DNA from 2 places in the Bradyrhizobium sp. Unk1 genome. Region 2 is predicted to be linked to the other one. Evidence: riboswitches for the same ligand, from Rfam matches in the RefSeq annotation. Region 2 holds a riboswitch; the other holds the start of a gene.
What was found. Region 2 has a riboswitch for glycine ahead of AC5ZFO_RS21495 (D-amino acid dehydrogenase). Riboswitches for the same ligand answer to the same signal wherever they lie in the genome.
Positions count from the first base shown of each region.

Region 1: another riboswitch for glycine. It lies ahead of gcvT (glycine cleavage system aminomethyltransferase GcvT); the one in region 2 lies ahead of AC5ZFO_RS21495 (D-amino acid dehydrogenase).

Region 1 is NZ_JCAMOP010000042.1:334-14,724, forward strand. It holds gene AC5ZFO_RS37530 (hypothetical protein) at 568-768, opposite strand; gene AC5ZFO_RS37535 (hypothetical protein) at 1,713-1,877, opposite strand; gene recA (recombinase RecA) at 2,807-3,895, shown strand; gene AC5ZFO_RS37545 (hypothetical protein) at 4,019-4,993, shown strand; gene gcvP (aminomethyl-transferring glycine dehydrogenase) at 5,119-7,983, opposite strand; gene gcvH (glycine cleavage system protein GcvH) at 8,155-8,523, opposite strand; gene gcvT (glycine cleavage system aminomethyltransferase GcvT) at 8,536-9,684, opposite strand; glycine riboswitch at 9,829-9,917, opposite strand; gene alaS (alanine--tRNA ligase) at 10,150-12,831, shown strand; gene AC5ZFO_RS37570 (cyclic nucleotide-gated ion channel) at 12,838-14,064, shown strand; gene AC5ZFO_RS37575 (DUF3455 domain-containing protein) at 14,069-14,391, opposite strand, start outside.
Region 2 is NZ_JCAMOP010000016.1:31,550-45,940, forward strand. It holds gene AC5ZFO_RS21455 (NADPH:quinone oxidoreductase family protein) at 1-390, shown strand, start outside; gene AC5ZFO_RS21460 (crotonase/enoyl-CoA hydratase family protein) at 495-1,385, opposite strand; gene AC5ZFO_RS21465 (amidase) at 1,677-3,098, opposite strand; gene AC5ZFO_RS21470 (M20 aminoacylase family protein) at 3,101-4,264, opposite strand; gene AC5ZFO_RS21475 (M81 family metallopeptidase) at 4,278-5,783, opposite strand; gene AC5ZFO_RS21480 (ABC transporter ATP-binding protein) at 6,003-7,652, opposite strand; gene AC5ZFO_RS21485 (ABC transporter permease) at 7,667-8,554, opposite strand; gene AC5ZFO_RS21490 (ABC transporter permease) at 8,575-9,516, opposite strand; gene AC5ZFO_RS21495 (D-amino acid dehydrogenase) at 9,698-10,999, opposite strand; glycine riboswitch at 11,066-11,178, opposite strand; glycine riboswitch at 11,182-11,285, opposite strand; gene AC5ZFO_RS21500 (M20/M25/M40 family metallo-hydrolase) at 11,380-12,510, opposite strand; gene AC5ZFO_RS21505 (ABC transporter substrate-binding protein) at 12,778-14,388, shown strand.

The sequences.
Region 1 (14,391 bases), on a different contig from region 2:
GACTGAAACCAGTGGCGGCATGACCCGTATCTAAGCCGATGGTCGCCACCGACTTCAGCCTCCTTGCGGCCATCCGGCCCCGTTGTGCTGCTCGCGCGCCGGGGCCGTTCTTTTGACACCCGCGAAGGCGGATTAGCGGTGCGACAAGCATTCCAATCTCGCGCTTGACGATCGGCAGTTTCCATATGGTTGAAGGGAGGCGGCTCCAAGTGAATTCATCCGCCGAACGATATCAGCGCGAACCGGCCTACCGGCTCAGTGACCTTTGAAATGAAAGAGGCCGCCAACTGAGGCGGCCTTAATTCATCTTCTGGCGGAGCTTCCGGATAATCTCGCGCAGGCTGGCTGTGTATTCCTCGATGATCTGGCGTGCCTCTTCCAAGCGGGGGGATTGGGCTCTTTCGCGTCGATCTGTTCCTCGGGCTTGGTCCGAGAGCGGCACCTGGCCTTACCGCATACCCATGAAGAGCGCTGCAACAAACAGCGCGGCGCCGAAGGCTGCAATGCCAAGGCAGATGCGCGCGTGAACTGAATACGGATTGACGTGGGGCTGCTCGATCATGGGCCTCACCTCGGCGGCTGCAAGCCGGGAGACTTCGCCCAATCGTCCAGATGGTTTGCCACGTCGGCTTGGCGGGCCTTCCTAACGAGGGCTTCACGCTCTGCACCCGGCGGAAGTTTCGCGGCCTGCTCTTCGAGGTGCTTCGCCCATGCGGACAGGCGGTCTTGAAGCGTAAGCTGTTGCTTGAAACGACGCCGTTTGAACATGGCGCGCTCCTGTCCATGGGAGGAAGGCGGGAGCGCTAATGGCGTTCTCATCACAGATAAAAGCCACGGTCCTTTCTGTGATGAATGAAAATAGCACGGCGAGGATTTGGGTTCCTTGCCGAATGTTAACTTCTCGAACTGGAACACTCCCAAGATCAAACCAGGCCACCGCGTTCAGAAACGGGCCAACGCCAAAATCCGGATGCTTGGCCTAAGTAGGACACGAGCGCTGTCAGATCAGGACACCAATAAAAACGCCGCCCGCTTAAATGTTGCGCGGGCGGCGGCTTTCCAGCCCCGGAGAGGTCGATGCAAAACCCCGGTGACGATTAGTCTGCACAACCTGTGCCAAGGTTTTATGTCACGTTGCGGGACACTGCCGAATTCAACTTGGGACACTGGGGCGACGCCGCAACGCGGCGCTTTGCCAAGCCCCGCATCTTCAAGCTGATCCATCGGGATCAACCAGTCGGTACCAAGGGGCTTCCCTGGCAGAAGGAAGACTTCACGAAACGAAAGAGGCCGCCAACCGGGGCGGCCTCACGAGATCCGGCCCATCGCCAACGCGCGCATTGTACGATGGACCGTTCCGGGTGGATGGCGCGAGAGTGTCGCGCCACAGACCGGAATCTCAATCGCTTTATTGGAAAGTCGTTCCCGTCAGGCCGCCTACTGAGGCGGTCTTGCGTCATCCGCCCACAAGGCGGGTTGTCGTGACCAGAAATACGAAGCCGATCCCGGTCGCGGCGAGGAAGGCGACAAAATACCAGACGCGATACATGCCGAGCTAACCCGGGCGTGCCGCGATGGTTCAGGAGGTCGGCGAGCTCTCCGCCCATCTGGTGGTCTAGGCCGAGGTTGGACGGAGAGCCGCGCGCCGGACCCCCGTCGCATGACAATGCTAGGAACGTGCCATGACAGTTGTGTGAAATTGTCGGCGCCGCTCAGTGGAGATTGAACTTATCCAGAGGCAGACGAAGCTCCGCCGCGCGCTCCTCGCGATCTCGCCTGCGGAACTCATTTTCCTTCTGTTCGAATTTGATCATTTCCTGCGCGGCGGCTTCCAAGAGCCGATTGCGCCTGTCCGCCTGCTGCGTGTTTTCCGTCATCACCCAGGCTCCCTCAACGACTAGCGGCACCATCCTCAGACAGGCCGGACACCGCAAAAGATTCGCTGGGGATTGCGGATTTATGACGGCGACGTTCCGCTCCCGGATACACCAATCGTAGTCCCGAGAACAAAAACGGGCCGCTGTCGTTTTCAAATCAGGCCATCGAGGTCGGAAACAGGTCTGTGCCAAAATCCGGGTACTGGCCGGCGACGCAAGAGGCTGCACCAATTCCTTTCCGATATCGGCGTGAAGGCGCTACGCCAGCATCTGGGTCAGCTTCCAGGTATTGCTCAGGTATCGCGAGATCAGGGCGAGTACGAGGGGCACGTCAGAAGGATTTTCGGTCAACAGTATGAAATGGACTTGTGAACGAGGCCGCCAACTGAGGCGGCCTTACGGGGCGGCGAAATGAAGTACGACGGCCGCCATGATGCAAACGCCCAAGGCAATTGCCGCCCCGTAGCGCGGGTTGGGCCACGCCCCGGTCGTGATCAGTACCAGGGCGGCCACTCCGGCAAGTTTGAGAGCATTTATGACCATGCCTTTAATATGAGCCGTCCAACGAACTAGGTCACTCACAAATTCGAAAGACACTCAGGGTCAATACGGAAAGCACCTGTCTAAAGTGTTGGCCCTACGATAATACCTATGCTCAACAATTGAGCTTATAAGTTATCCCTGACATCTGCTGCCAAAGTTACCTTCGGGTGTTTCGCCTGCAGATGCACGCAAAAATAGTGCAAGAACAAAACAGGCCACTCCCAAATTCAAACTAGGCCGCCGCGCTCGGAAACAGGCCAGTACCAAAATCCGCGAAAGAACATATTGCGAACCAGGAACAAATGGGGTACATTGCTTTTATCGACGACCCGCCGCGCCAATCGTTTGTCCCGCACCCGAATCCTCGCCATAAGGAGCACGACCCAATGTCCAACACTGCCCTGCGTATCGTCGAAGGATCTTCCATGGACAAGAGTAAAGCTCTGGCCGCCGCGCTCTCCCAGATCGAGCGCCAGTTCGGCAAGGGCTCGGTGATGAAGCTCGGCAAGAACGACCGGTCGATGGATGTCGAGGCGGTGTCCTCGGGGTCCCTCGGGCTCGACATTGCGCTCGGGATCGGCGGTCTGCCGAAGGGGCGCGTCGTGGAAATCTACGGGCCGGAATCGTCGGGCAAGACCACGCTGGCGCTGCACACGGTGGCGGAAGCGCAGAAGAAGGGCGGCATCTGTGCCTTCATCGACGCCGAGCACGCGCTCGACCCGGTCTATGCGCGCAAGCTGGGCGTCAACATCGACGAGCTCCTGATTTCGCAGCCGGACACGGGCGAGCAGGCGCTGGAAATCTGCGACACGCTGGTGCGCTCGGGTGCGGTGGACGTGCTGGTGGTCGATTCGGTCGCGGCTCTGGTGCCGAAGGCCGAGCTTGAGGGCGAGATGGGCGATGCGCTGCCGGGTCTCCAGGCTCGTCTGATGAGCCAGGCGCTGCGCAAGCTGACGGCCTCGATCAACAAATCCAACACCATGGTGATCTTCATCAACCAGATCCGCATGAAGATCGGTGTGATGTACGGCTCGCCGGAAACCACGACCGGCGGCAACGCGCTGAAATTCTATGCCTCCGTCCGCCTCGACATCCGCCGCATCGGCGCGATCAAGGAGCGCGACGAAGTGGTCGGCAACACCACGCGCGTCAAGGTGGTAAAGAACAAGCTGGCGCCGCCCTTCAAGCAGGTCGAGTTCGACATCATGTACGGCGAGGGCGTTTCCAAGATGGGCGAGATCCTCGATCTCGGCGTCAAGGCCGGCATCGTCGAAAAGTCCGGCGCCTGGTTCTCCTATGACAGCCAGCGCCTCGGTCAGGGCCGCGAGAACTCGAAGGCGTTTTTGAAGGCCAACCCCGACATCACCGCCAAGATCGAGACCTCGATCCGCCAGAACTCCGGCCTGATCGCCGAGCAGATTCTCGCCGGCACGCCCGAGCGCGACGCCGATGGCGAGGAGCCGGCGGACGAGTAAACCTAACGCGAAGAACTTTCGCGAGGAGCGGGCGCTGAGGACGTTGAGTTGCCGACGTCGTCAGCGCCCGTTTCGTTTTGGGCCTGATAATAATGATCTGGTGGAGCGATGAGACGTCTGATCTTGACCAGTTCGTCCGGCGCTGATCTTGCCAAGTCGGAGCTGGCTGAGATCGTCGTTTTTTTCTTTTTTCGTTTCGCGTGGGATCCGCTGCCTTCACCTGAATATCTCGCAGCTTATTTCGGGGCGCGCTCAGGCCCGCTCAGGACGGGCGATCACTGGTCGGATTGGGGCGTCGTCTGGCCTCGCGCCTTCAAGGATCGCAGGAACCTGCCTTTTGCCGAGTTTTGCGAGCGCTATGACGAAATTGAACTTTGGTTTGACTCGAACCCTGAAGATCAATTGCAGTTGATTTGGCTGCTCGACTATTTCGATTCATGCCCCCAGCTGCTCGAAAAGCTTCGATTACGTTTGCTAGCGTCCGATTTTTTCGACGTGAGAATCGAAAGGCTCGGAAATTCCGCATCCCATATTCCCGTCGTGAGCGTCACGGCCAATGAGCTTATGACCGCCAAGATGGCCTGGCAGGCCTATAGCGCGCCGACACCCGAGGCCTGCGCTGATCTGATCCACAAGGACCTTAGCGCATTGCCGATGTTGAGGCTGGCTCTGCTCGATCTGTTGGAAGAGCTTCCGTCGCCTTTGACAGGACTTGGTGCAACTGAGTTTCGGTTTCTGGAGCTCATTGCGCGAGGGTTCACGCTCACAAATGCGCTGTTTCACCTGCGCACACTCCGAGGCACGCGGATATTCCGTGAATTTGAGTCAGGATGGTTGCTTCAAGGGCTGGCGCATGGTCCGAGGCCCGCGGTGGCAGGGTTGGACGATGAACTGCGCACAATCGACCGGGAAAACCTGAGGGATCGGCACGCCGCGTATCTGCGCAGCTGCCTGTCATTGACCGAATTCGGCAAGGCTGTCCTGGCCCATCAGGAGGATTTCAGCCGCCACAATCCAATCGATCGCTGGTGGGGCGGTACGCACCTGATCAACGATCGGCTATGGCGCTACGGCCCTGTTTTGACGAAGGGACCGTAGGGTGGGCCAAGGCGCGCAAGCGCCGTGCCCACCATATTTCAACGCGCACTAAGGTGGTGGGCACGCTTCCGCCTTCGCTCTTCGAGCTACGGCGGACAAGTCGCTTTGCCCACCCTGCGAATCCCTTACTCCGCAGCCTCCGCGTAGTCGCTCACCGGCGGGCAAGAGCACACCAGGTTGCGGTCGCCATAGACGTTGTCGACGCGCCCGACCGGGCACCAATATTTGTCGGTGCGCGAGGTGCCCGCGGGGAAGCAGCCCTCGGCACGGGTGTAGGCGCGATTCCACGCATCGTCTGCGATGTCGTGCACGGTGTGCGGAGCGTTTCGCAGCGGCGAGGCCTCGATCTTGAAGCGGCCGGCCTCGACCTCGGCGATCTCCTTCCGGATTGCGATCATGGCGTCGCAAAAACGATCCAGCTCCGCCTTGGATTCCGATTCGGTCGGCTCGATCATCAGCGTGCCCGGGACCGGGAAGCTCATGGTCGGGGCATGGAAGCCGTAATCGATCAGGCGCTTGGCGATGTCGTCGACGGTGACGCCTGAGGTCGTCTTCAGCGCGCGCGGGTCGACGATGCACTCATGTGCGACGCGGCCCTTCGCGTTCTTGTAGAGCACCGGGAAGTGCGCATCGAGGCGCGCGGCAATGTAGTTGGCGTTGAGGATCGCGATTTCGGTGGCGCGCTTCAATCCGTCGCCGCCCATCATCAGAATGTAGATGTAGGAGATGGTGAGGATCGACGCCGAGCCGAACGGCGCGGCCGACACCGGGCCGACCGGTGCGTCCCCATTCGTCGCGGGATGACCGGGGAGGAACGGCGCGAGATGCGCCTTGACGCCGATCGGGCCCATGCCCGGGCCGCCGCCGCCATGCGGGATGCAGAACGTCTTGTGCAGGTTGAGATGGCTGACGTCGGCGCCGTAATCGCCGGGCCGCGACAAACCCACCTGCGCATTGAGGTTGGCGCCGTCCAGATAGACCTGGCCGCCATGGCCGTGGACGATGTCGCAGATCTCGCGGATATGCTCCTCGAACACGCCGTGCGTCGACGGATAGGTGATCATGACAGCGGCGAGGTCGTTCGAGTGCTTCTCGGCCTTGGCGCGGAGATCATTGACGTCGACGTCGCCGTTCTTCTCGCAAGCGACCACCACCACGTCCATGCCAACCATCGCGGCCGAGGCCGGATTGGTGCCGTGGGCGGAGGAAGGGATCAGGCAGATTTTTCGGTGCGTCTCGCCGCGCGCGGCATGATAGCCGCGGATCGCGAGCAAGCCGGCGTATTCGCCTTGCGCGCCGGAATTCGGCTGCAGCGAGATCGCGTCATAGCCGGTGATGTCGCACAGCCATTTTTCCAGCCGCGCGAACAGCGCGTGATAGCCCTTGGCCTGCTCGCGCGGCGCGAAGGGATGCAAGGAGGCGAACTCCGGCCAGGTCAGCGGCATCATCTCGGTGGTCGCGTTCAGCTTCATGGTGCAGGAGCCGAGCGGGATCATCGCGCGGTCGAGCGCGAGGTCGCGGTCCGAGAGCTTGCGCATGTAGCGCAGCATCTCGGTCTCGGAGCGATGCGCGTGGAACACGGGATGGGTGAGGAAGGCGGTGGTGCGCTTGAGCGACTCCGGCAGCGCTTCGCGCGTGGTGGCGTCGATCTCGGCATAGGCGAGCGTGCCGCCGAATGCGCGCCAGACGGCTTCGACCGTCGCCGGCGTCGTGGTCTCGTCGAGCGCGATGCGCAACGCTGTCTCGCCGATACCGAGATTGATCTTTTCGGCAGCCGCGCGCGCGACGATCTCGGCGCGCTTGGCGCCGGCATCCACGCTGAGCGTGTCGAAGAAGGCTTCCGACTGCGGCGCAAAACCGAGCTTGCGCAGGCCGCTAGCGAGCACGGCCGCGCGGCGATGCACGTTGCGGGCGATCTGCGAAAGCCCCTCGGGGCCGTGATAGACCGCGTACATCGAGGCGATCACGGCGAGCAGCACCTGGGCGGTGCAGATGTTGGAGGTCGCCTTCTCGCGGCGGATGTGCTGCTCGCGGGTCTGCAGCGCGAGGCGATAGGCAGGCATCCCGCGCGAGTCCACGGAGAGGCCGACGATGCGGCCGGGCAGCGAGCGCTTCAGCGCATCGCGCACCGCCATATAGGCCGCGTGCGGCCCGCCATACCCCATCGGCACGCCAAAGCGCTGCGCCGAGCCGATCGCGATGTCGGCGCCCAACTCGCCGGGCGAGGCGAGCAGCGTCAGGGCCAAGAGATCGGCGGCAACGATCGCGAGCGCGCCCTTGGCCTTCAAGGCCGCGATCGCGGGCCTGAGGTCGCGCAATGCGCCCGAAGAGCCTGGATATTGCAGCAGCGCGCCGAGCACGTCGGTCTTATCGAGATCGGCAAGGGGGTCGCCGACGATCAGGGTCCAGCCCAGCGGTTCGGCGCGGGTGCGCATCACCGCCAGCGTCTGCGGATGGACGTCCTTGTCGACGAAGAAGGCCTTGGCTTCGACCCGTGAGTGCCGCTCCGCGAGCGCCATGGCCTCAGCCGCGGCTGTCGCCTCGTCGAGCAGCGAGGCGTTGGCGACGTCGAGCCCGGTGAGGTCGCAGATCATGGTCTGGAAGTTGAGCAGCGCCTCCAGCCGGCCCTGGCTGATCTCGGGCTGATAGGGCGTATAGGCGGTGTACCAGGCCGGGCTCTCCAGAATGTTGCGCTGGATCACCGCGGGCAAGATCGTGCCGGAATAGCCCTGGCCGATCAGCGAGGTGAAGACTTGGTTCTCTCGCGCGAGCTCGGCCATGTGCGCGATCGCCTCGGTCTCGCTCAAAGGCTTGCCGAGATCAAGCGGGGCGGACTGCCGGATCGAGGCCGGCAGCGTCTCCGCCATCAGCGCGTCGACGCTCTTGGCGCCGACGGCCTCCAGCATTGCCGTGACATCGCGCGCCGACGGGCCGATGTGGCGGCGAACGAAACTGGCGGTGTCGCCGTTGGATTTGCGGTGCGCGGTCATCATGGGTCCTCGCTTTAGATTTCTTTGTCATGCCCCGCGAAGGCGGGGCATCCAGTAAACGCAGGCGACACGGCTGGAACCGAGAAGCCGCGGCGTACTGGATCACCCGCCCCAGTGCGCAGTGCGCACAAGGCGGGTGATGACACCGAGTATGGGGCTGTTCTCGTCATCTCACGCCGTGTGGGCCTTGTAGGCGGCTTCATCCATGAGGCCGCCGAGCTCGCTCTTGTCGGCCATCTTGATCTTGAAGAACCACGCTTTGCCTTGCGCATCCGAGTTCACCAGCGCCGGCTCGGCGGCGAGCGCGTCGTTGGTCTCGAGCACTTCGCCGGTGACAGGCGCGTAGACGTCGGAGGCGGCCTTCACCGATTCCACGACGGCGGCGGCTTCCGCCTTCTTCAGGCTGCGGCCGACCTTCGGCAGCTCGACGAATACGACGTCGCCGAGCTGCGACTGCGCGTAATCGGTGATCCCGACGGTGGCGACATCGCCGTCGATGGCCAGCCATTCATGGTCGGAGGTGTACAGCGTCGTGGTCATTTTCTTAAGTCCTCAGCGTTTGTAGGTGTTTTTCACGAAAGGCATGGCGGCGACCGTGAGCGGCAGCCGCTGGCCGCGCACCTCGGCGAAGAGTTTTGTATCGAGCACGCTCGATGCGGTGGGCACATAGCCCATCGCGACCGGCGCGCTCAGGCTCGGGCCGAAACCGCCCGAGGTGACCTTTCCGATCGGCTCGCCGCCCGCAGCATCGGCAAACAGCAGCGCGCCTTCACGCACCGGCGCGCGGCCTTCCGCGCGCAGGCCGACGCGGCGGCGGCTCGCGCCGTTATCGAAATGAGCCAGGATCTTTTCGGCGCCGGGGAAGCCACCGGCGCGGGCGCCGCCGCTGCGGCGGCTCTTCTGCACCGACCATTCCAGCGCGGCCTCGACCGGCGTGGTCGCGGTGTCGATGTCGTGGCCGTAGAGGCAGAGCCCGGCTTCCAGCCGCAGGCTGTCGCGGGCCCCTAAGCCGATCGGCATCACATCGGGATTGTCCAGCAGCGTTTTTGCGAGGCGCTCGGCATCGGCCGCGGGGACCGAAATCTCGAACCCGTCCTCGCCGGTGTAGCCGGAGCGCGAGACGAAGCAGTCGAGGCCGGCGACCTTGTGTGGACCGGCATCCATGAACTTCATGGCGGGGGCCTCTGCACACAATTTCGCCAGCACCCCTTCCGCCTTCGGGCCCTGCAGCGCGATCAGGGCGCGGTCTTGAAGGTGCTCGATGATGCAGTCGCCCGAGAGATGCGCGCGCAGATGCGCCTCGTCCTCGGCCTTGCAGGCGGCGTTGACGACCAGGAACAGGTGATCGCCGAAATTGGCGACCATCAGATCGTCGAGAATCCCGCCATCCGGATTGGTGAACTGGGCATAGCGCTGCCGTCCCGGGGCGATCGCCACGATATCCTGTGGCACCAGCCGTTCCAGCGCGCGGGCGGCGTCCTCGACGTTGCCGGATTTCGGCCGAAGCGCGAGCTGGCCCATGTGGGAGACGTCGAACAGGCCGGCGGAGGAACGGGTATGGAGGTGCTCTTTCAGGACGCCCGCGGGATACTGCACGGGCATGTCATAGCCCGCGAACGGCACCATCTTGCCGCCGAGGGAGACATGAAGCCCGTGGAGGGGCGTATTTTTCAGGGAATCTTGGTCGTCGCGCGCAAGCATCACGGGGCCCTCGGTGGTTCCCCGGGGACGATTCCCCGAGCTAACCAGTCGAAGCCCCATCTGTCGCTGTGCCTGAGAGTATTATCCCGTCGGCGGACGCAGTCCGGGCCTTAAGCCCGTCGGCGCCTCTTTCCAGATGTCGTCAAAGCCACGCGGTCCTTTTGCCTGAGAGTTTCCGGGGCGGTTGCTCCTTCGGCGCCGGCACCAAAGCCGGTCTCTCCCGACGTGGCCGTACGATACAGATGGGTAGAGACCACAGGCCGGCCAAGCCTGTCAACGCGCACTTGGCGGCTTTCAACGGGATTGCAACGGAATTGCGCGCCTGCGGCAACTCACTGATCTCCTTGCACAGTTTCTGGACAGCGCAGCTGGCCTTGTCTAAAAGCGCTTTGACCCGCAGATATCAGCCCAAATGCCAGGTTTGGATGGCGTATCGCGGGTCCAAGCACACCCGATTGGATGAACATGAGCGGCGTCAACGAGATCAGGTCGACCTTTCTGAACTTCTTTGCCGAGAACGGCCACGAGATCGTGTCGTCCTCGCCATTGGTGCCGCGCAACGATCCCACGTTGATGTTCACCAATGCCGGCATGGTGCAGTTCAAGAACGTCTTCACCGGCGTCGAGAAGCGGCCCTATCAGCGCGCCACCACGTCGCAGAAATGCGTGCGCGCCGGCGGCAAGCACAACGACCTCGACAATGTCGGCTACACCGCGCGCCATCTCACCTTCTTCGAGATGCTCGGCAATTTCTCGTTCGGCGACTATTTCAAGGAGCGCGCGATCGAGCTGGCCTGGACCCTGATCACGCGGGAGTTCGGGCTCAAGAAGGACAAGCTGCTCGTCACCGTCTACCACACTGACGACGAGGCGGCCGGCCTGTGGAAGAAGATCGCCGGCTTCTCCGACGACCGCATCATCCGTATCCCGACCTCGGACAATTTCTGGGCGATGGGCGACACCGGGCCGTGCGGCCCGTGCTCCGAGATCTTCATTGACCGCGGCGACCATATCTGGGGCGGACCTCCGGGCTCGCCGGAAGAGGACGGCGACCGCTTTCTCGAATTCTGGAACCTGGTGTTCATGCAGTACGAGCAGGTGACGAAGGAGGAGCGCGTGGACCTGCCGCGTCCCTCGATCGACACCGGCATGGGCCTCGAGCGCATGGCCTGCATCATGCAGGGCGTCGACAGCGTGTTCGAGACCGACCTGTTCCGCCATCTGATCGACGCGACCGCGTCCGCGCTCGGCAGCGGGCCGAACGAGCAGACCGTCGCCTCGTTCCGTGTCATCGCCGACCATCTGCGTTCCTCGGCCTTCCTGGTCGCGGATGGCGTGCTGCCGTCGAACGAGGGCCGTGGCTACGTGCTGCGCCGGATCATGCGCCGCGCGATGCGCCATGCGCAGCTGCTGGGTGCGAAAGAGCCGCTGATGCATCGCCTGGTCTGGGCGCTGGTCCGCGAGATGGGCCAGGCTTATCCCGACCTGATGCGCGCGGAGAACCTGATCGAGGAAACGCTGCGGCTGGAAGAGACCCGCTTCCGCAAGACGCTGGTGCGCGGCCTTGCCATCCTCGACGAGAAGAGCGCGTCCCTGAAAAAGGGCGACATGTTCGACGGCGACGTCGCCTTCACGCTGTATGACACCTACGGCTTCCCGCTCGACCTGACCCAGGACGCGCTGAAGTCGCGCGGCATCGGCGTGGATCAGGCCTCGTTCACCGACGCGATGGAGCGCCAGAAGGCCAAGGCGCGCGAGTCCTGGAAGGGTTCTGGCGAGGCGGCCTCCGAGGCGATCTGGTTCCCACTGCGCGAGAAGCTCGGGGCCACGGAATTTTTGGGTTACGAGACCGAGAGCGCTGAAGGCGTCGTGACCGCGCTGGTCAAGGACGGCAAGGAAACCGCCAGCCTCAAGGCCGGCGATACCGGTGCGATCGTGCTCAACCAGACGCCGTTCTACGCGGAGTCAGGCGGCCAGGTCGGCGACACCGGCGTGCTTAGCGGCGAAGGCGGCATCAAGTTCCGCGTCACCGACACGCAGAAGAAGCTCGGCGATCTCTTTGTTCACGTCGGCACCGTCGAGAGCGGCGAGCTGAAGCTCGGCACTGCGCTGCAGCTCGAGGTCGATCACGGCAGGCGCTCCTCGATCCGCGCGCATCACTCGGCGACGCATCTCATCCACGAGGCGCTGCGCCAGGTGCTCGGCGATCACATCGCCCAGCGCGGCTCGATGGTCGCGCCCGACCGCCTGCGCTTCGACTTCGTGCATCCGAAGCCGATCACGGCGGAAGAGCTCGCCCGCGTCGAGGACATCGCCAACGACGTGGTGCTGGAGAACGACGAGGTCACCACGCGCGTCATGGGCGTCGACGAGGCCCGCGAGGCCGGGGCGCGCGCCCTGTTCGGCGAGAAATATGGCGACGAGGTCCGCGTCGTCTCGATGGGTAGGACCGCACGTGAGCGCGGCGCCAATGTGCTCGGCTGGTCGGTCGAGCTCTGCGGCGGCACCCATGTGAAGCGCACCGGCGACATCGGCCTGATCACGCTGACCGGCGAGAGCGCGGTTGCCTCCGGCGTGCGCCGCATCGAGGCGCTGACCGGCAATTACGCACGCCGGCACGCCAACGAGACCATGGCGCTGGCGAAGACCGCGGCCAACGAGCTGCGCACCTCGATCGACGACGTACCCGCGCGCATCACAGCGCTGATGGAGGAGCGCAAGAAGCTCGAGCGCGAGCTCTCCGACGCCCGCAAGAAGCTCGCGATGGGCGGCGGCGCGTCCGCCGGCAGCAATGGCGCAGCCGCAGGCGTGCGCGAGGTCGGCGACGTCAAGCTGATGGCGCGCGCGGTCGAGGGCATCGAGATGAAGGATCTCAAGAGCCTTGCGGATGACGGCAAGAAGCAGATCGGCTCCGGCGTGGTCGCCATCGTCGGCGTCACCGACGACGGCAAGGCCGGAATCGTGGTCGGCGTCACCGCGGATCTCACCGCGCGCTTCAATGCCGTGAACCTGGTGCGCGTCGCTTCCGAGGCGCTCGGCGGCAAGGGCGGCGGCGGCCGTCCCGACATGGCACAGGCCGGCGGCCCCGACGGCGCCAAGGCGCCCGAGGCGCTCGCGGCGATCGAAAAAGCGATGGCAGGCGCTTAAAATCCCATGCGCCTCGTTCCGCGAGGACGTGGCTCGGCCGATCCCAACCTAAGGGATCGCCTGTACGAATTGCTGGAGCACGATCCGCTCGCCTACTCGATCGGGTCGCGCTTCATCCAGGTGATCATCAGCGTCATCGTGCTCGACGTGGTCGCGATGATCCTCGCCTCGGTGCCGGAGCTCGACGCGCGGTTCGACACGCTGTTCAGCGCGGTCGCCGTCCTCGCTGTCATCGTGTTCGCGCTCGAATATCTGGCGCGGCTGTGGACCGTGGCGGGGCACACCCAGCGCAACGGCTCCGCGCTGTCCGACCGGCTCTCTTATGCCTTCTCCGCGCTCGGCATCATCGATCTCATGGCGTTCCTGCCGGCGGGAATCGTGCTCGCCACAGGCCGGCACGCGACGCTGGCCGGGCTCGGCGTGCTGCCGTTCTTCAAGCTGATCCGTTATTCGCCGGCGATGCGCTCGCTGCTCGCGGCCATCCATGCCGAGCGGCGTGCGCTGATCGGCTGCATCGTCATCCTGATCGGTGTGGTACTGACCTTCGCCTCGCTGCTCTACGCCATCGAGCGTGATGTGCAGCCTAACAAGCTCGGCACGATTCCGGATGCGATGTGGTGGGCGATCGTGACGCTCGGCACCGTCGGTTATGGTGACGTCGTGCCGGTGACGCCGCTCGGCAAGTTCATCTCGGTGTTCGCCATCATCAGCGGCTTTGCCATGATCGCGCTGCCGGTCGCGATCATCTCGACCGCCTTTGCCGAGGAGGTGAGGCGGCGCGATTTCGTCGTCACCTGGGGCATGCTGGCGCGGGTGCCGCTGTTCTCGCATCTCAGCGCAGCGGAGATTGCCGACATCATGCGGTTGCTCCGCGCCCGCACCATCGAGCAGGGCGAGATATTGGTCCGCCGCGGCGACGCCGCCTCGTCGATGTATTTCATCACTGCCGGCGAGGTCGAGATCGCGCTGCCGAGCCAGCAGGTGCGGCTTGGCGACGGCACCTTCTTCGGCGAGATCGCGCTGCTGCATAAGACAAAACGCAGCGGCACGGTGACGGCGACGCGCAAGACCCGACTGTTGCTGCTCGACGCCCAGGATTTTCACGCTTTGATCGAGCGCATGCCGACGCTCGCCGCCCACGTCCAGATGACCGCGAAGGCGCGGCTGGAGGAGACCGGCGACCTCGCGGCGGCAGAACTGGCGCAGGCCGAGCGCGAGGCCACCGACCGCTGAGCGGTCAGCCCTTCTTCAGGAAAACATACTCGGCCGAGTAGGGCGCGCTTTTGAATTCGCCGGCCTTGTCGCAGGCACCATCGAGCTTGCCGCCATGGGTGTTGATGCGCTGGACCGTAGTGACAGGCGTCAGCACGCCACTGCCGCGGCGCGAGGCGACCTCCAGCTTCAGCCAGGCGATATCGGCGGCCGTCGCACCCGGCGCGTTGCCGATGGCCTTGCCGGCCACGGCGCTGCCGTCGGCAAGCTCCCAGTTCGGGCCGGCATAGTGCCGGCCGACGGTCTTGCCCTCGGCGAGGAGCGTCGCGACCGGCTCGCGGAAAGCCC
Region 2 (14,391 bases):
TTTCGCGATGCCGTCAAGCGCATCACCGACGGCCGGGGCGCCGACGTCGTGTTCGATCCCGTCGGCGGCGAGGTGTTCGAGAACTCGATGCGCTGCATCGCCTGGGGCGCGCGGCTGCTGGTGATCGGTTTTACGGGTGGCATCGGATCAGCGAAGACAAATCTTTTGCTGATCAAGGGCGCGAGCGTACTCGGCGTTCGTGCGGGCGAAGCCGTGCGGAAAAATCCGGCGCTCGGCGACGTGCGGCTTAAGGCTCTGCTGCAATGGGCGGAGGAGGGCAAGCTCCGACCCAACGTCTCGCACCGTCTGCCGCTGCAGGATTATGCCAAGGCGATGCGGCTGTTGATCGACCGCAAGGCGATCGGGCGCGTGGCGCTGGTGATGGAGTGACGGTGCCGTAGGGTGGGCAAAGCGGAGCGTGCCCACCATCTGGCTGTTGTCGCAACAGATCGTGGGCACGGCGCAAGAGCGCCTTTGCCCACCCTACGAGAGCGCTATTTGTAGTCCCGCTCGGTCCACCACGGAAAATAATCCGGCATATCGCTCGACACTTTGTTCTTGAACTGCGCGGGGCGCTTCTCCAGGAACGACACCACGCCTTCCCTAACGTCGTCCGAGCGGCCGCGGGTATAGATGCCACGGCTGTCGACCTTGTGGGCTTCCATGGGATCGTCGGCACCCATCATGCGCCACATCATCTGGCGGATCAGGGCGACCGACACCGGCGCGGTCTTGGCGGCGAATTCCTTGGCGAGCGCACGGGCGGTCGGCAGGAGATCATCGGGGGCTACGACCTTGCTGACGAGACGGCCGGCGAGCGCTTCCTGGGCCGGGAAGACGCGGCCGGAATAGCACCATTCCAGCGCCTGCGAGATGCCGACGATGCGCGGCAGGAACCAGCTCGAGGCGGCCTCCGGCACGATGCCACGCTGGGAGAACACGAAGCCGAAGCGCGCTGCATCCGAGGCGATGCGAATGTCCATCGCGAGTTGCATGGTGACGCCGATGCCGACGGCAGGGCCGTTCACGGCGGCGATGACGGGCTTCAGGCACTTGAAGATGCGCAAGGTCACCTGGCCGCCGCCGTCGCGCACCTGCGGATCGCTGTAATCGACCTTGCCGTCCGCGAAGCGCTTGACCGGGCCGCGCCGCGCATCGCGATCGAAGGTATCTGCACCCGAGGAGAGATCGGCGCCCGCGCAAAAACCGCGGCCGGCGCCGGTGACGATGATGGCGCGGACGTCGTCGTCCTTGTCGGCGGCGTCGAACGCGTCGATCAACTCGGCCTGCATCTGCGCATTGAAAGCGTTGAGCTTGTCGGGCCGGTTCAGCGTGATGGTGAGGATCTGCTCGGCGACCTCGTATTTGATGGTCTCATACGCCATGGTGGTTTCCTTCCTTTGTTCTTTTCACTGCGGGAGTGGCCGAGGCTCTGACCCTCCCCTGGAGGGGGAGGGTCGATCGCGCGCAGCGCGAGCGGGGTGGGGTGATCTCTCCACACGCGCACTGTGTCCGCGGAGAGACTGTCACCCCACCCCGTCTCACATTTCGCTGCGCTCCATGTGAGCCGACCCTCCCCCTCCAGGGGAGGGTGAAGCAATAAGCTCGGCATACTCTCTCAAGCAAGTCATCCGGGCTTGCGCCCAAAGGGCGCATCCCGGAATGATCGAGCGTTGCTATCGTGCCGGCGGGCTCGGCCAGGGCCGTTGTGCGCTACGCAGGCCTTCGAACGCCTTGGCCATGCCGAGCACGCCGATATCGTCGAAGCGGCGGCCGACGATCTGCACACCGATCGGAAAACCATTGGCGTCGAAGCCGCCATTGATGGAGACGGCAGGGTTCTCCGACATATTCCACGGCACGGTATAGGCGATGTGCTCAAACGGCCTCATGGGATCGTTGGTGGGCGCGGCCCAGTCCGCAGGGTAGTTCACGTTCGGCGCGGTCGGCGAGATCACGTAGTCGAGCTCGCAAAACAGCTTTGACGCAGCGGCGCGGATCGCCATGGTCTGGTTGAATCCGCGGATAACATCCACACCCGAGAGCTTTGCGCCGGATGCGCCCCATTTGAAGATGTAGGGCAGCACCTTTGCCTGTTCGGCCGGCGTCAGCTTGGACAGATCATCCCACATCCGCGCGCGCCAGAAATTGTCGAGGCCATCGAGCATCTCGCGGGTCAAAATGCCGTCGACCTCGGTGACGACGCTCCCTGCGGATTCGAACGCCTTTGCGGCTTTCACCGCGACATCGCGGACCGGCCTCTCTGCCGGCAGACCAACGCCGGCATCGAGCATCAGGCCGATGCGGAGCTTGCGCGGCGACTTCTCCAGCCCCTTCCAGTTGAGAGGCTCGGCGGGCAGGCTCATGCCGTCGCGCCGATCGGGCTTTGCAATGACGCTCATCATCAGCGCGCAATCGTCGACCGTGCGGGTCATGGGACCGGCAACACGGCCGACATAGGTCGGGTCGATCGGCACGCGGCCAAAGCTGGGTTTCAGGCCGACGAGGCCGCACCAGCCCGCAGGCAGGCGGACCGAGCCGCCGATATCGGTGCCGAGATGCAAGGGGCCGTAGCCAGCCGCAGCAGCGGCGCCCGCGCCCGCGCTGGAGCCGCCGGGATTCTTGGAGAGGTCCCAGGGATTGCGCGCCAGCGCGTGGAAGCTGGAGAGCCCCGAGGACAGCATGCCGTAATCGGGCATGGTGGTCTTCGCGAAGATGATCGCACCGGCCTCGCGCAGTCGCGCAGCGGGCGGGGCGTCCTTCTCGGCCGGCACGAGCTTCACGCTCGCAGCGCCGAGCGGGACGGGCACGCCCTTGGTCGCGATGTTGTCCTTCACTGTCACAGGCACGCCGTCGAGCGCGCCGGAGGGTTCGCCCCCGCTCCAGCGCGCGGTCGAGGCCTTTGCGGCCTCGCGCGCGCTGTCGGGATCGAATGCATAGAGCGCCTTGAGGTGAGGTTCCCACGCAGCGACGTGCGCAAGCACGTCCTCCAGCACCTCGCTCGGCGAGAATTGCTTGGCCCGATAGCCCGCGATCAGATCGACCGCGGAGAGATCGTGCAGCGAGGTGACGGCCTCTTCGACGCTCTTTTTGTGCATTGCTAACCTACCGGCATGCGCGTTTCGATGATCCGGGCGAACATGCTGGCGCCGATCGGCAGGATCTTGTCGTCGAGCACAAAGCCGGGATTGTGGACGGGCACCGAGCCGTCGTGGCCGACCCAGAAATAGGCACCGGGAATGGTTTGCAGCATGTCGGCGAAATCCTCGCTGCCCATCTTCGGCTGGGTGCGGGTGATGACGTTGGCGGGATCGACGATCGTGCGCGCGACGTCCTCGACCACCTTGGACTGCTCGACCTGGTTGACCAGCACGTCGAAAGTGTCGCGGATGTCGACGTCGATCACACACTGATAGGCGCTCGCGATGCCGGCGCTGATCGTGCGGATGCGTTCGGCGATCAGGGTGCGGACTTCTTTCGAGAAGGTGCGGATGGTGCCGCAGAGATGCGCGTCGCCGGGGATGACGTTATAGGCGGAACCGGCGTGAATCTGCGTGATCGAGATGACGGCGGCCTGCAGCGGCTCGACGTTGCGGCTGACGATGGTCTGGATCGCCTGCGCCAGCGTGGTCGCGATGATCACCGCGTCCTTGGAGCGCTCGGGCATCGCGCCATGCGCGCCGTAGCCGGTGATGCGGAGGTCGAAGAAGTCGGCACTGGCCATCGCGGGGCCGGGCAGGATCGCGATCTCGCCGAGATTGAGGTCGGGCGCGTTGTGCAGGCCGTAGAGCTCGTCGCAGGGGAATTTCTCGAACAGCCCGTCCTTGATCATCGCGCGGGCGCCACCAAGGCCTTCCTCGGCGGGCTGGAAGATCAGGTGCACGGTGCCGTCGAAATTTTTGGTCTCGGCGAGGTAGCGCGCAGTGCCGAGCAGCATGGTCGTGTGGCCGTCATGGCCGCAGCCGTGGAAGCGGCCGGGGATTTTCGAGCTCCATTTCAGGTTGGTGTTCTCTTCCATCGGCAGCGCGTCCATGTCGGCGCGCAGGCCGATGCGCTTGGCGCTCGAACCCTTGCCCTTGATGACGCCGATCACGCCGGTGCCGCCGAGACCGCGATGCACCTCGATGCCCCAGCTCTTCAGCTTGTCGGCGACGATGCCGGAGGTGCGCACTTCCTCGAAGCCGATCTCGGGATGGGCGTGGAGGTCGCGCCTGATAGCAGTGAGTTCGTCGGCATAGCCGTCGATGCGGTCGATCGTGGGCATGTGTCCTGTCCGGTTAGCGTGATGGGGGCGTGAAAACGGGGCCGTTCGGCTTGATGCGGATGCCCGGCCGCAGGCGCGTCCAGGGCAGGGTGGCAGTGTCGGCCGGCATCGCGCCGGGCGCGGCGCAGATCATCAGCTTTTCCGCGATCGGCTCGAAATCGGCGCGAAAGTGCACCGAGCTCTTGTTGACCAAAATCTTCTCTTCGGTCGGCTCGATGCCGACATAGCGGTACATCGCCTGATCGGCGAGCTGCGCCTTGTGCGATGAGACCACGACGCGGACATCACCGATGCGCAAGGCTGCGGACGGGCCCATCTCCATCTCGCGGCCGCCGTAATACGGGCCGGGCGCGATGAAGCGGCCGTCGGAGAGTTTTTCGACGATGAAGGTCTCGCGATAGGGCTCGTCGCCGGGGATGCCGGACTTGCCGCCGAGCGACAGCGTCACGGTCGCGCCGACGCCGGCGTCATGTGCGGCCTTGGCCGATGCCGGATCGTAGATCGCGCCGGTCGCCGCGCTCGCCTTGTTGCGCACCAGTGCGCGCAGCATGCCGGTGGTGTCGGAATCACCGCCGGCGCCGGGATTGTCCTGGGTGTCGGCGATGATGATCGGCTTGCTCGCGCCCTTGGCGAGTTCCATCGCATGGCGCACGCCGTCGTCGGGCGACCAGATCTTGCCGTCGAAATCGTCCTCGTGGCTTTCGATCAGTTTGACGATCGCATCGGCCGCGCGGTCGGCGTCGGCCTGCGTCTTGCCATAGGCGAACACGCTCGGGCCGCAGTCGCGGAAGTCTGCGGCGGGGAAGCCGGGCGCGAAGGACAGCGTCGGAACGGCTTCGCTCTCCAGCGCGGCCAGTTTTTCGTAGATGCCCTTGGTGGGAAAGTCATTGGTGCATTGCCAGCTGATCGCGATCAAGAACGGCAATTGGCGAAACGACTTTGCAAAGCGCTGCTTGGTCTTCAGCAGCAGGGCGAGGTGCCTTGCGGCGGCGCGGCCGGTCTCGGCCATGTCGACGTGCGGATAGGTGCGGTAGGCGATCAGCGCGTCCGCGTGTTCCATCATCTCGGGCGTGACGTTGGCGTGCAGGTCGAGGCTGGCAACGAGCGGAACCTCCTTGCCGATGACGCGGCGCACGCGCGCCAAGATTTCGCCTTCGCCGTCGTCGAGATGCTCGGTCACCATCGCGCCATGCAGATCGAGATAGACCGCATCGAGCGGGCCGGCGGCGGCGATACCGTCGACCATCACCTTTACGATACGCTCGAAGGCGTCCCTGGTGACATGCGCCGACGGACTTGCGCCACAGGCGATCGTCGGAATGAGGTCCCAGCCGTTGGCTTCGGCGCTGTCGACGAAACCGGCAAGGCCGACATTGATGCGGCGCATCACCTTCAGCACGTCGGCGCCTTCCGTCATGGCCGGCCAGCCGCCGCCATGCTGGAAATCCGCGAAAGTCGCCTTGGTCGGGGCGAACGTGTTGGTCTCGTGCAGGAAGCCGCCGACGGCGATGCGTGTCATTAATTCTGGTCCGGTCAATAAAGAGTTCGGGACGTTAGCCTTGTGCCTGCGGCGAGAGCAAGGTGGGACGCACTCGCGCTATGCATGGCCTCAAGCTGTTTTGGGAATACTTGCCGCGATCACCGTCATTGCGAGCGAAGCGAAGCGAAGCAATCCAGACCGTCTCCGCAGAGGGACTCTGGATTGCTTCGCTCCGCTCGCAATGACGAGTGGACAAACCTACAGCGTCGCCGCGACGCCTTCCGATACCGGTCGGAAGTTCGCAAAATCCCAGCCGCGGCCCGGTGCGGCCTCCAGCAGGGCCCTGGTGTAGGCTTCCTTCGGATGCGTCAGCACCTCGGCGGCCAGGCCCTGTTCGACCACACGGCCGTGCTGCATCACCACGACCTCGTCGCAGATTTGCGCTGCGACGCGCAGATCGTGGGTGATGAACAGGATGGCGATGCCGAGCCGATTCTGAATCTCGTCGAGCAGTTCCAGCACCTGCGCTTGCACCGAGACGTCGAGCGCGGAGACCGCTTCGTCCGCGACCAGCACGTCCGGATCGAGCGCGAGCGCACGCGCAATGGCGATGCGCTGGCGCTGACCGCCGGAGAACTGGTGCGGATAGCGCGTCACTGCGTCCGCAGGCAGGCCGACGAGCTCGAGCAGCTCGCGCGCCCGCTTCATCGCATCGGCATGCGGGGTGCCGTAATTGATCGGGCCTTCCGCGATGCTCTCGCCGACGGTAATGCGCGGGTTGAGCGAGCGATAGGGATCCTGGAACACGATCTGGATCTTCTGCCGGTGCGGCTGAAGCAGTCGGCGCGAGATGTCGGCGATCTCGCGGCCGGCAAGGCGCACGCCGCCCGAGGTCGGATCGATCAGGCGCACGATGCACCGCGCGACCGTCGACTTGCCCGAGCCGCTCTCGCCGACGATGCCGAGCGTGCGGCCCTTGCGCAGCGTCAGCGTCACCTTGTCGGCGGCGACGACCTCGCGGCCTTTGCCGAAGAAGGCACGCTCCTTATAGACCTTGCCGAGCTCGTTGGCTTCCAGCACCACCGGCTCTTTGGTCTCGGGCCGCGCCGCGCGCGGCACCAGGCTCGGCACCGCTGAAAGCAGGTTGCGGGTGTACTCCATGGTCGGGTTGCGCAGCACGGTCTCGAGCGGACCGGTCTCGACCAGCCGGCCCTGCCGCATCACAGCGACGCGGTCGGCGATCTCGGCGACGACGCCCATGTCGTGGGTGATGAAAAGGACGGCCGTGCCGTGATCGCGCTGGAGGTCGCGGATCAGCGTCAGGATCTGCTTCTGCGTGGTGACGTCGAGCGCGGTGGTCGGCTCGTCGGCGATCAGCAGCTTCGGCTCCAGCACCAGCGCCATCGCGATCATGATGCGCTGGCGCTGGCCGCCGGACAGGCGATGCGGATAGGAGGCGAAGATGCGCTCGACCTGGGGCAGGCGGACCTGCTCCATCATGTCGAGAATGCGCTTCTTCCGCGCCTTGGCGTCGAGATCGGTGTGGGCGCGCAGCACTTCGTCGATCTGGCGGCCGACCGGCACCACCGGATTGAGCGCGGTCATCGGCTCCTGGAAGATCATCGCCATCTGCGTGGCGCGGAGCTGGCGCAGCCGGCGATCGGTCGCGGTGAGAATCTCTTCGCCGACCAGCTTGACGCTGCCGCCGGTCGGAACCAGCGTGCCCTTCGGCAGCAGGCCCATCGTGGTGAGCGAGGTCACCGACTTGCCCGAGCCGCTTTCGCCGACGAGACACAGTGTCTCGCCCTTGTGCACCTGGATCGAGATGCCGTCGATGATGTTGGCGCCCTTCGGCTTCTTGCCGACGGAGACGACGAGGTTGTTGATGTCGAGGACTGGGTTGGTCATCACTTGATCCGTCATCACTTGCCCTCCCGCTGCTTCATGCGGGGATCGAGTGCGTCGCGGGCGGCGTCGCCGATCAAATTGATGCTGAGGATGGCAATCGAAAGCAGCAGGCCCGGCCAGAAGATCAGCGTCGGCTTGAGCTGAAAATACTGACGGCCCTCGGCCATGATGTTGCCCCAGGTCGGCGTCTCCGGCGAGATGCCGGCGCCGAGGAAGGAGAGGATGGCCTCGGTCAGGATCGCGGAGGCACAGACATAGGTGCCCTGGACGATCAGCGGCGCGATCGTGTTCGGCATCAGATGGCGCCACATGATCTTCGGCAGGCTGGAGCCGACCGAGATCGCGGCTTCCACATAGGGCTCCTCGCGCGCGGACAGCACGACCGAGCGCACCAGGCGCGCCACGCGCGGAATTTCGGGGATGGTGATCGCGACCAGCACGGTCCAGATGCTGGCGCCGGACAGCGACACCACAGCGATCGCGAGCAGGATGCTCGGCATCGCCATGAGGCCGTCCATGACGCGCATCAGGACGGCATCGACCAGCTTGAAGAAGCCTGAGACGAGGCCAATCGCAAGGCCGATGGCGATCGCCAGGATCGCCGAGCCGATGCCGATCAGGAGCGAGATGCGGCCGCCATAGATGACGCGCGACAAGAGGTCACGGCCATAGGCGTCGGTGCCGAGCAGGAACTGCGCCGAGGCCGGCTTCAGCCGCTGCGAGGGCGCAAGCTGGACCGGATCGTGCGGCGCGATCAGCGGCGCCAGGATCGAGACCAGCACGATCAGCGCGAGCAAGATCGTGGCCGCCGCGATGATCGGCGTCGAGGTGAGGAATCCGAAACGCGGCCGCAGCGGCGACGTGATCGGAATGGACGACTGGGGAAGGCTATCGACGGACATTTTTGTTGGTATCCTTAGCCCTAGTACCGGATCCGGGGATCGAGCAGCGTGTAGGCGACGTCGATCAGGAGATTGACGACGACATAGATCAGCGACGTCAGCAGGATCATCGCCTGGATGACCGGATAGTCGCGCGCCAGCACCGCGTCCACCGTGAGGCGGCCGATGCCGGGGATGTTGAACACGCTCTCGGTGACGACGACGCCGGAGATCAGCAGCGCAAAGCCGGTGCCGATCACGGTGATCACGGGCACGGCCGCGTTGCGCAGCGCATGGCGCATCATCACGGCGACCTCGTTGATGCCCTTGGCGCGGGCGGTGCGGACGTAGTCCTCACCGAGCACGTCGAGCATCGCCGCGCGCGTCATGCGCGCGATCAGCGCGATGTAGATGAAGGAGAGCGCGCAGGTCGGCAGGATGATGCGCTCGAAGAACGGTCCAAAGCCGTTGAAGATGCTGCGGAAGCCCTGCACCGGCACCCAGCGCAGGTCGATCGCGAAGACCTCGATCAGCAGATAGCCGACCACGAACACCGGCACGGAGAAGCCGAGCACGGAGAGGCCCATCACGAAACGGTCGATCCAGGTGCCGTGCTTCCACGCCGCGATGACGCCCAGCGGCACGGCGACGATCACCGCGAGGATGATTGTCGAGAGCGCAATCGAGATCGACGGCTCGACGCGCTGGCTGATCATCTTCATGACTGGCAAATTGGAGATCAGCGACGTCCCGAGATCGCCGTGCAGCAGCTTATTCATCCAGGTGATGAACTGCACGATCAGCGGCTCGTTGAGGCCGAGCGAGTCGCGGATGCGTTCCAGCCGTTCCGGCGTCGCGTTATCGCCGGCGAGAATTGCGGCGGGATCGCCCGGCGTCAGCCGCAGCAGCAGGAAGACGAACAGCGCGACGACGCCCATCACGGGCACCGCGGCCAGAACGCGGCGAATGAGATAACCTAGCATGCACCTATCTCCGGCTGCGGAACTTGTGGGGCCCGGAGGCCCCCGTGGAATCGGTTCTTTCTATCATGCACGCCTGTCACTCGGGCTGGAAAGCCGGCCGGAGAAGCCGACGTTTCGGGGCAAATTGTGTGCCAAGGGCAGGGCGGTCGCAAGAGGCCGCCGAGCCTCCGATATCGACCACTCAGGATGCATGGCGGAACTCGCGCTCAACCCTGAGTGACGGTGCGGCCGGCGGTGCGTTGAGCCCGCGCCAGCCGTCGATGGTTCCGGCAATCATCTGCGCGGTCGCGGCCGACAAGGTCCAGCCGAGATGGCCGTGGCCGCTGTTGAAGAACACGCCCGGCATCCGTCCTGCCCGCACCACCGGCATCATGTTCGGCATCATCGGCCGCAGCCCGGCCCAGGGCACGACCCTGGACGTTTCGACGGCGGGGAAATTGTTGCGCACCCAGTCGACCAGCGGCTGCACCCGGTCGGCGCGGATGTCGCGGTTGAAGTCGTTGAATTCGGCGGTGCCTGCGACGCGGAAGCGATCGGCGCCGAGCCGGCTGGTGACGATCTTGGCGGCTTCGTCGAGCAGGCTGACGGTCGGCGTCGCATTGCGGCTCGCCGCAGTGTCGAGCTGCACGGTGATCGAATAGCCCTTCACCGGATAGACGTTGACGCGCTCGTCGAGGAGGGCGGCGAAGTGACGGCTGGCCACACCGGCGCAGACCACGACACCGTCCACCTTCAGCATGCCGCGCGCGGACGCGACAGCGTCGGTTGCGGAAAGATCAGCCCAGCCGATGACAAAGCCGCCACCTGCCTGGGCAATGGAATCGATGTTGGCTTCGTGGATAAAGGTCGCGCCGCGCCGCTTGCAGGCTTCCGCAAGTCCGCGCGTGAATTTGTGGATATCGCCGGTCGCATCCGACGGCGTGTAGAAGCCGCCATAATAGTCCTTGCGCAGCGTCGGCTCGATGGCGCGGATCTCCTCCGGTGTCACCGGACGGCGATCGAGCCCGCCTTCCTTCAGCAGCGCGTTGACCTGCAGACCGGATTCAAAACCTTTCTTGTCGTGACAGATGTGCAGGATGCCGCGGCGTTCGAGATCGAAGTCGATGCCTTCGCGCTCCGCGATCTCGAACAGATGCTTGCGGGCTTCGATCGCGAGCCGTGTGGTCTGAACCGTGTTGGCGCGGTAGTTGCCGATATTGGCGACGAACGCGCTCATCCACGAATATTTGTGCCAGTTCGGCCGCGGGTTCATCAGCAGCGGCGCATCGCGCCGGAACATCCAGCGCAGACCCTTCAGGATCGTTGCGGTGCTATTCCACACCTCGGCATTGCTGGCGGAGAGCTGTCCGCCATTGGCGAAGGAGGTCTCCATCGCGGCGTAGCGGTGCTTGTCGAGCACCGTCACCTTGTATCCGCGTTCGAGCAGGGCATGGGCGGTCGTTACGCCGGTGATGCCGGCGCCGATGATGGCGATATGGGTCATGATAGTTCGGGGCTCCCGTGAGTTAGGATAGGCTAACCGCCGGCCAAAGGCCGTTGGCGGCGCCCCATCTGTCACGGTTACCTGAGAGCTTGATCCGTTGCGGACCCTGTGAGGTCAGCTCCGGACTATCCCCTTCGGTGGACGTCACGATCCCAAGATCGTGCCATCTCTCTCCAGATCGTCCTGACGATACGGTCCTTTTGCCTGAGAGTTTCCGGGGCGGTTGCTCCGTCGGCGCCGCAACGAAAGCTTGAACTCTCGTCGCGATCTCTCCCGCATCGTCGCGTGGACAATCGAGCAGTACGATGCGCCTCATTTTTAGACAAGGCTAAATTTCAACCGCGACTGCCAACGCATTGTGCAGTGCGAAGTTGATTCAATTACTCCAGCGTCGCCAGCAAACCGGCCATCAGGCGGCCGCGCTCGACCAGGCTGTCGACCTCGATGAATTCTTCCAGCGTGTGACCGTTGCCGCCGCGCACGCCGAGGCCGTCGAGCGTCGGGATGCCCATCGCGCCGGTAAAGTTGCCGTCGGAGCCGCCGCCGGAGCTCGCATGCGGCAGCTCAGTGCCGAGCGATTTGGCGATGTCGCGCGCCTTCTCATAAAGCGCCATGGTGCCGGCATCCGGCTCCCAAACCGGCCGTGTCACGCCGCGCGTCACCTTGAACGTGACATCATTGGTCGTGCCCGACAGCGCCAGCATCCGCTCGACGCCGCGGTCGAGATCGGCCTGGCGCTTGGCCATGGACAGCGCCTCGCCGGTGGCGGTCGTGGCAACGCAATTGACCCATTGTCCGCCATGTACGACGCCGACCGAGAAGGTGCAGTCCTCCGTCGTCATCGCGTCGATGGCGAGGATCTGCCGCGCCATCTCGCGGATCGCCGAGCGTCCGGCCGACAATGTCGCGCCGGCATGGCTCGGCCGGCCCGTCGCTTCCAGATTGAAACGCGCGATGGCATAACGTCCGGTGGTGACGCCGTTGTCGGCGCGGCCCGGTTCGGGCACCAGCACATATTTGTTGCGCGCGGCTTCCGCCTCGATGATGTCTCGCGTCGAGGGCGTGCCGACTTCCTCGTCGGGCGTAAACAGCACGGTGATCGGCAGCGGCGTGGTGAAGGAAGCGCGTGCCAGCTGCCGGATCGCTTCCAGCGAGAGATAGTTGCCGCCCTTCATGTCGTAGATGCCGGGGCCGTAGCACTTGTTGCCCTCGCGCCGCCATTTCAGCTTCTCGATGGTGCCGACCGGGTGGACGGTATCCATGTGGCCGGCGATCAGGATGCCCGGCTCGCCCTGTTTCGGATGCGGGAAGCGCGCGCGGATCACGCCGCCAAAGCCCTGTCGGCCGCCGATGCGTTCGATCGTCGCACCCATGATCGCCATATCCCGCGCTGCGATATCCAGCATGCGGTTGACGGTACCCGCATCCCAGGTCGGGCTCTCGCATTCCACCCAGGCGCGCAGGCCCTGGAGCATCGCCTCGGAATCGAAGGGAAGATTGGCTGGATTCATCTTAATGTCTCTCAAGCTTCGAAAGATGGAACGCGCATTGCATTGGCGCGGACAGGACTGGCGGAAAGCGTTGTAGAGCCAAACCGATCTTTGTGGAGCCCGTGAGCGCGCCGCTTGGGGCTGCAGCGAAACCGGATTGACGCGCTCGGCACTGTCTGCAAGTCTCGAAAGACAAAGGCATCGCATGAGGTTAGTTCGCCTAAAGAACGAACCGAATGCTCAACCAATAACCTGCCTTTGAACAGTTTCACGTCAGGAGAAACTTTTATGTTGAGCTTGATGCGCCGGGGGCGTCGCGCGTTCGCCTCCACACTTGCGCTATCGGTCGTTGCGCTTTCGACGGCGATGGCCTCGCCGGTACTTGCCGCCGCCAGCAAGACCATCACCGCGGTGATGCATTCGGATCTGCGCATCATCGATCCGATTTTCACCACCGCCTACATCACGCGTGACCATGGCTACATGGTCTACGACACGCTGATCGCGACGGACTCGAACTTCAAGATCCAGCCGCAGATGGCGGACTGGAAGATCTCCGACGACAAGCTCACCTACACCTTCACGCTGCGCGACGGCCTGAAGTGGCACGACGGTACGCCGGTGACGGCGGAAGACTGCGCCGCTTCACTGAAGCGCTGGGCCGCGGTCGACGGCATGGGCCAGCAGATGATGCAGTTTACTGCGAGCATCGAGGCGACCGACCCAAAGACGATCACGCTGAAGCTGAAGGAGCCCTACGGCCTCGTGCTCGAATCCATCGGCAAGCCGTCCTCGCGCGTCGCCTTCATGATGCCGAAGCGTCTCGCCGAAACGCCGCCGGACAAGCAGATCCCCGAGCAGATCGGCTCGGGCCCGTTCAAGTTCGTGCAGGGCGAATTCCAGCCCGGCGTCAAGGCGGTGTACGTCAAGAATACCGACTACGTGCCGCGCAAGGAGGCGTCGAGCTGGACTGCCGGAGGCAAGTTGGTCAAGGTCGATCGCGTCGAATGGATCACCATGCCGGATGCGCAGACCGCAGTGAACGCGCTGCAATCGGGCGACATCGACTTCATGGAAGTGCCGCCGTGGGATCTGCTGCCCGTGCTTGAAGGCAATGCCGACCTCAAGGTCGAGACGCTGAACAAGTTCGGCTACCAGACCCTTGGGCGCATGAACTTCCTCTATCCGCCCTTCGACAATCCGAAGATCCGCCGTGCCGCACTTCTGGCGATGAACCAGAAGGACGTGCTCGACGCGCTCGTCGGCAATCCCAAATACTACAAGATCTGCGGTGCGTTCTTCATCTGCGATACGCCGTTCGCGACCGACGTCGGCTCGGAATCGCTGGTCAAGGGCAACGGCATGGCGGAAGCCAAGAAGGCGCTCGCCGAGTCCGGCTATGACGGCACGCCCGTCGTGGTCATGGTGCCCGGCGACGTCGTGACGCTGAAGGCGCAGCCGACGGTCGCGGTGCAGTTGCTCCGCGAGGCCGGCTTCAAGGTCGACGCGCAGGCGACCGACTGGCAGACGGTGGTCAGCCGGCGCGCCAGCCAGAAGCCTCCGAAGGAGGGCGGCTGGAACATGTTCTTCACCAACTGGGTCAGCGCCGACGTGTCCAACCCGATCGCCAATCTGTCGATCGGCGGGCAGGGCAAGAAGGGCTGGTTCGGCTGGGCGGAGAACGCCAAGATCGAGAAGCTCAAGGACGACTTCGTCCGCGCCGCCTCGCTCGACGATCAGAAGAAGATCGCGACCGAGATCCAGAAGGAAGCCTACGACCAGGTGATCTACGTGCCGCTCGGCCAATATCTGGCGCCGAGCGCATGGCGGAAGTCGCTGACCGGCGTGCTCGACGGCCCGGCGACGCCGGTGTTCTGGAACATCGACAAGACCGAGTAAAGC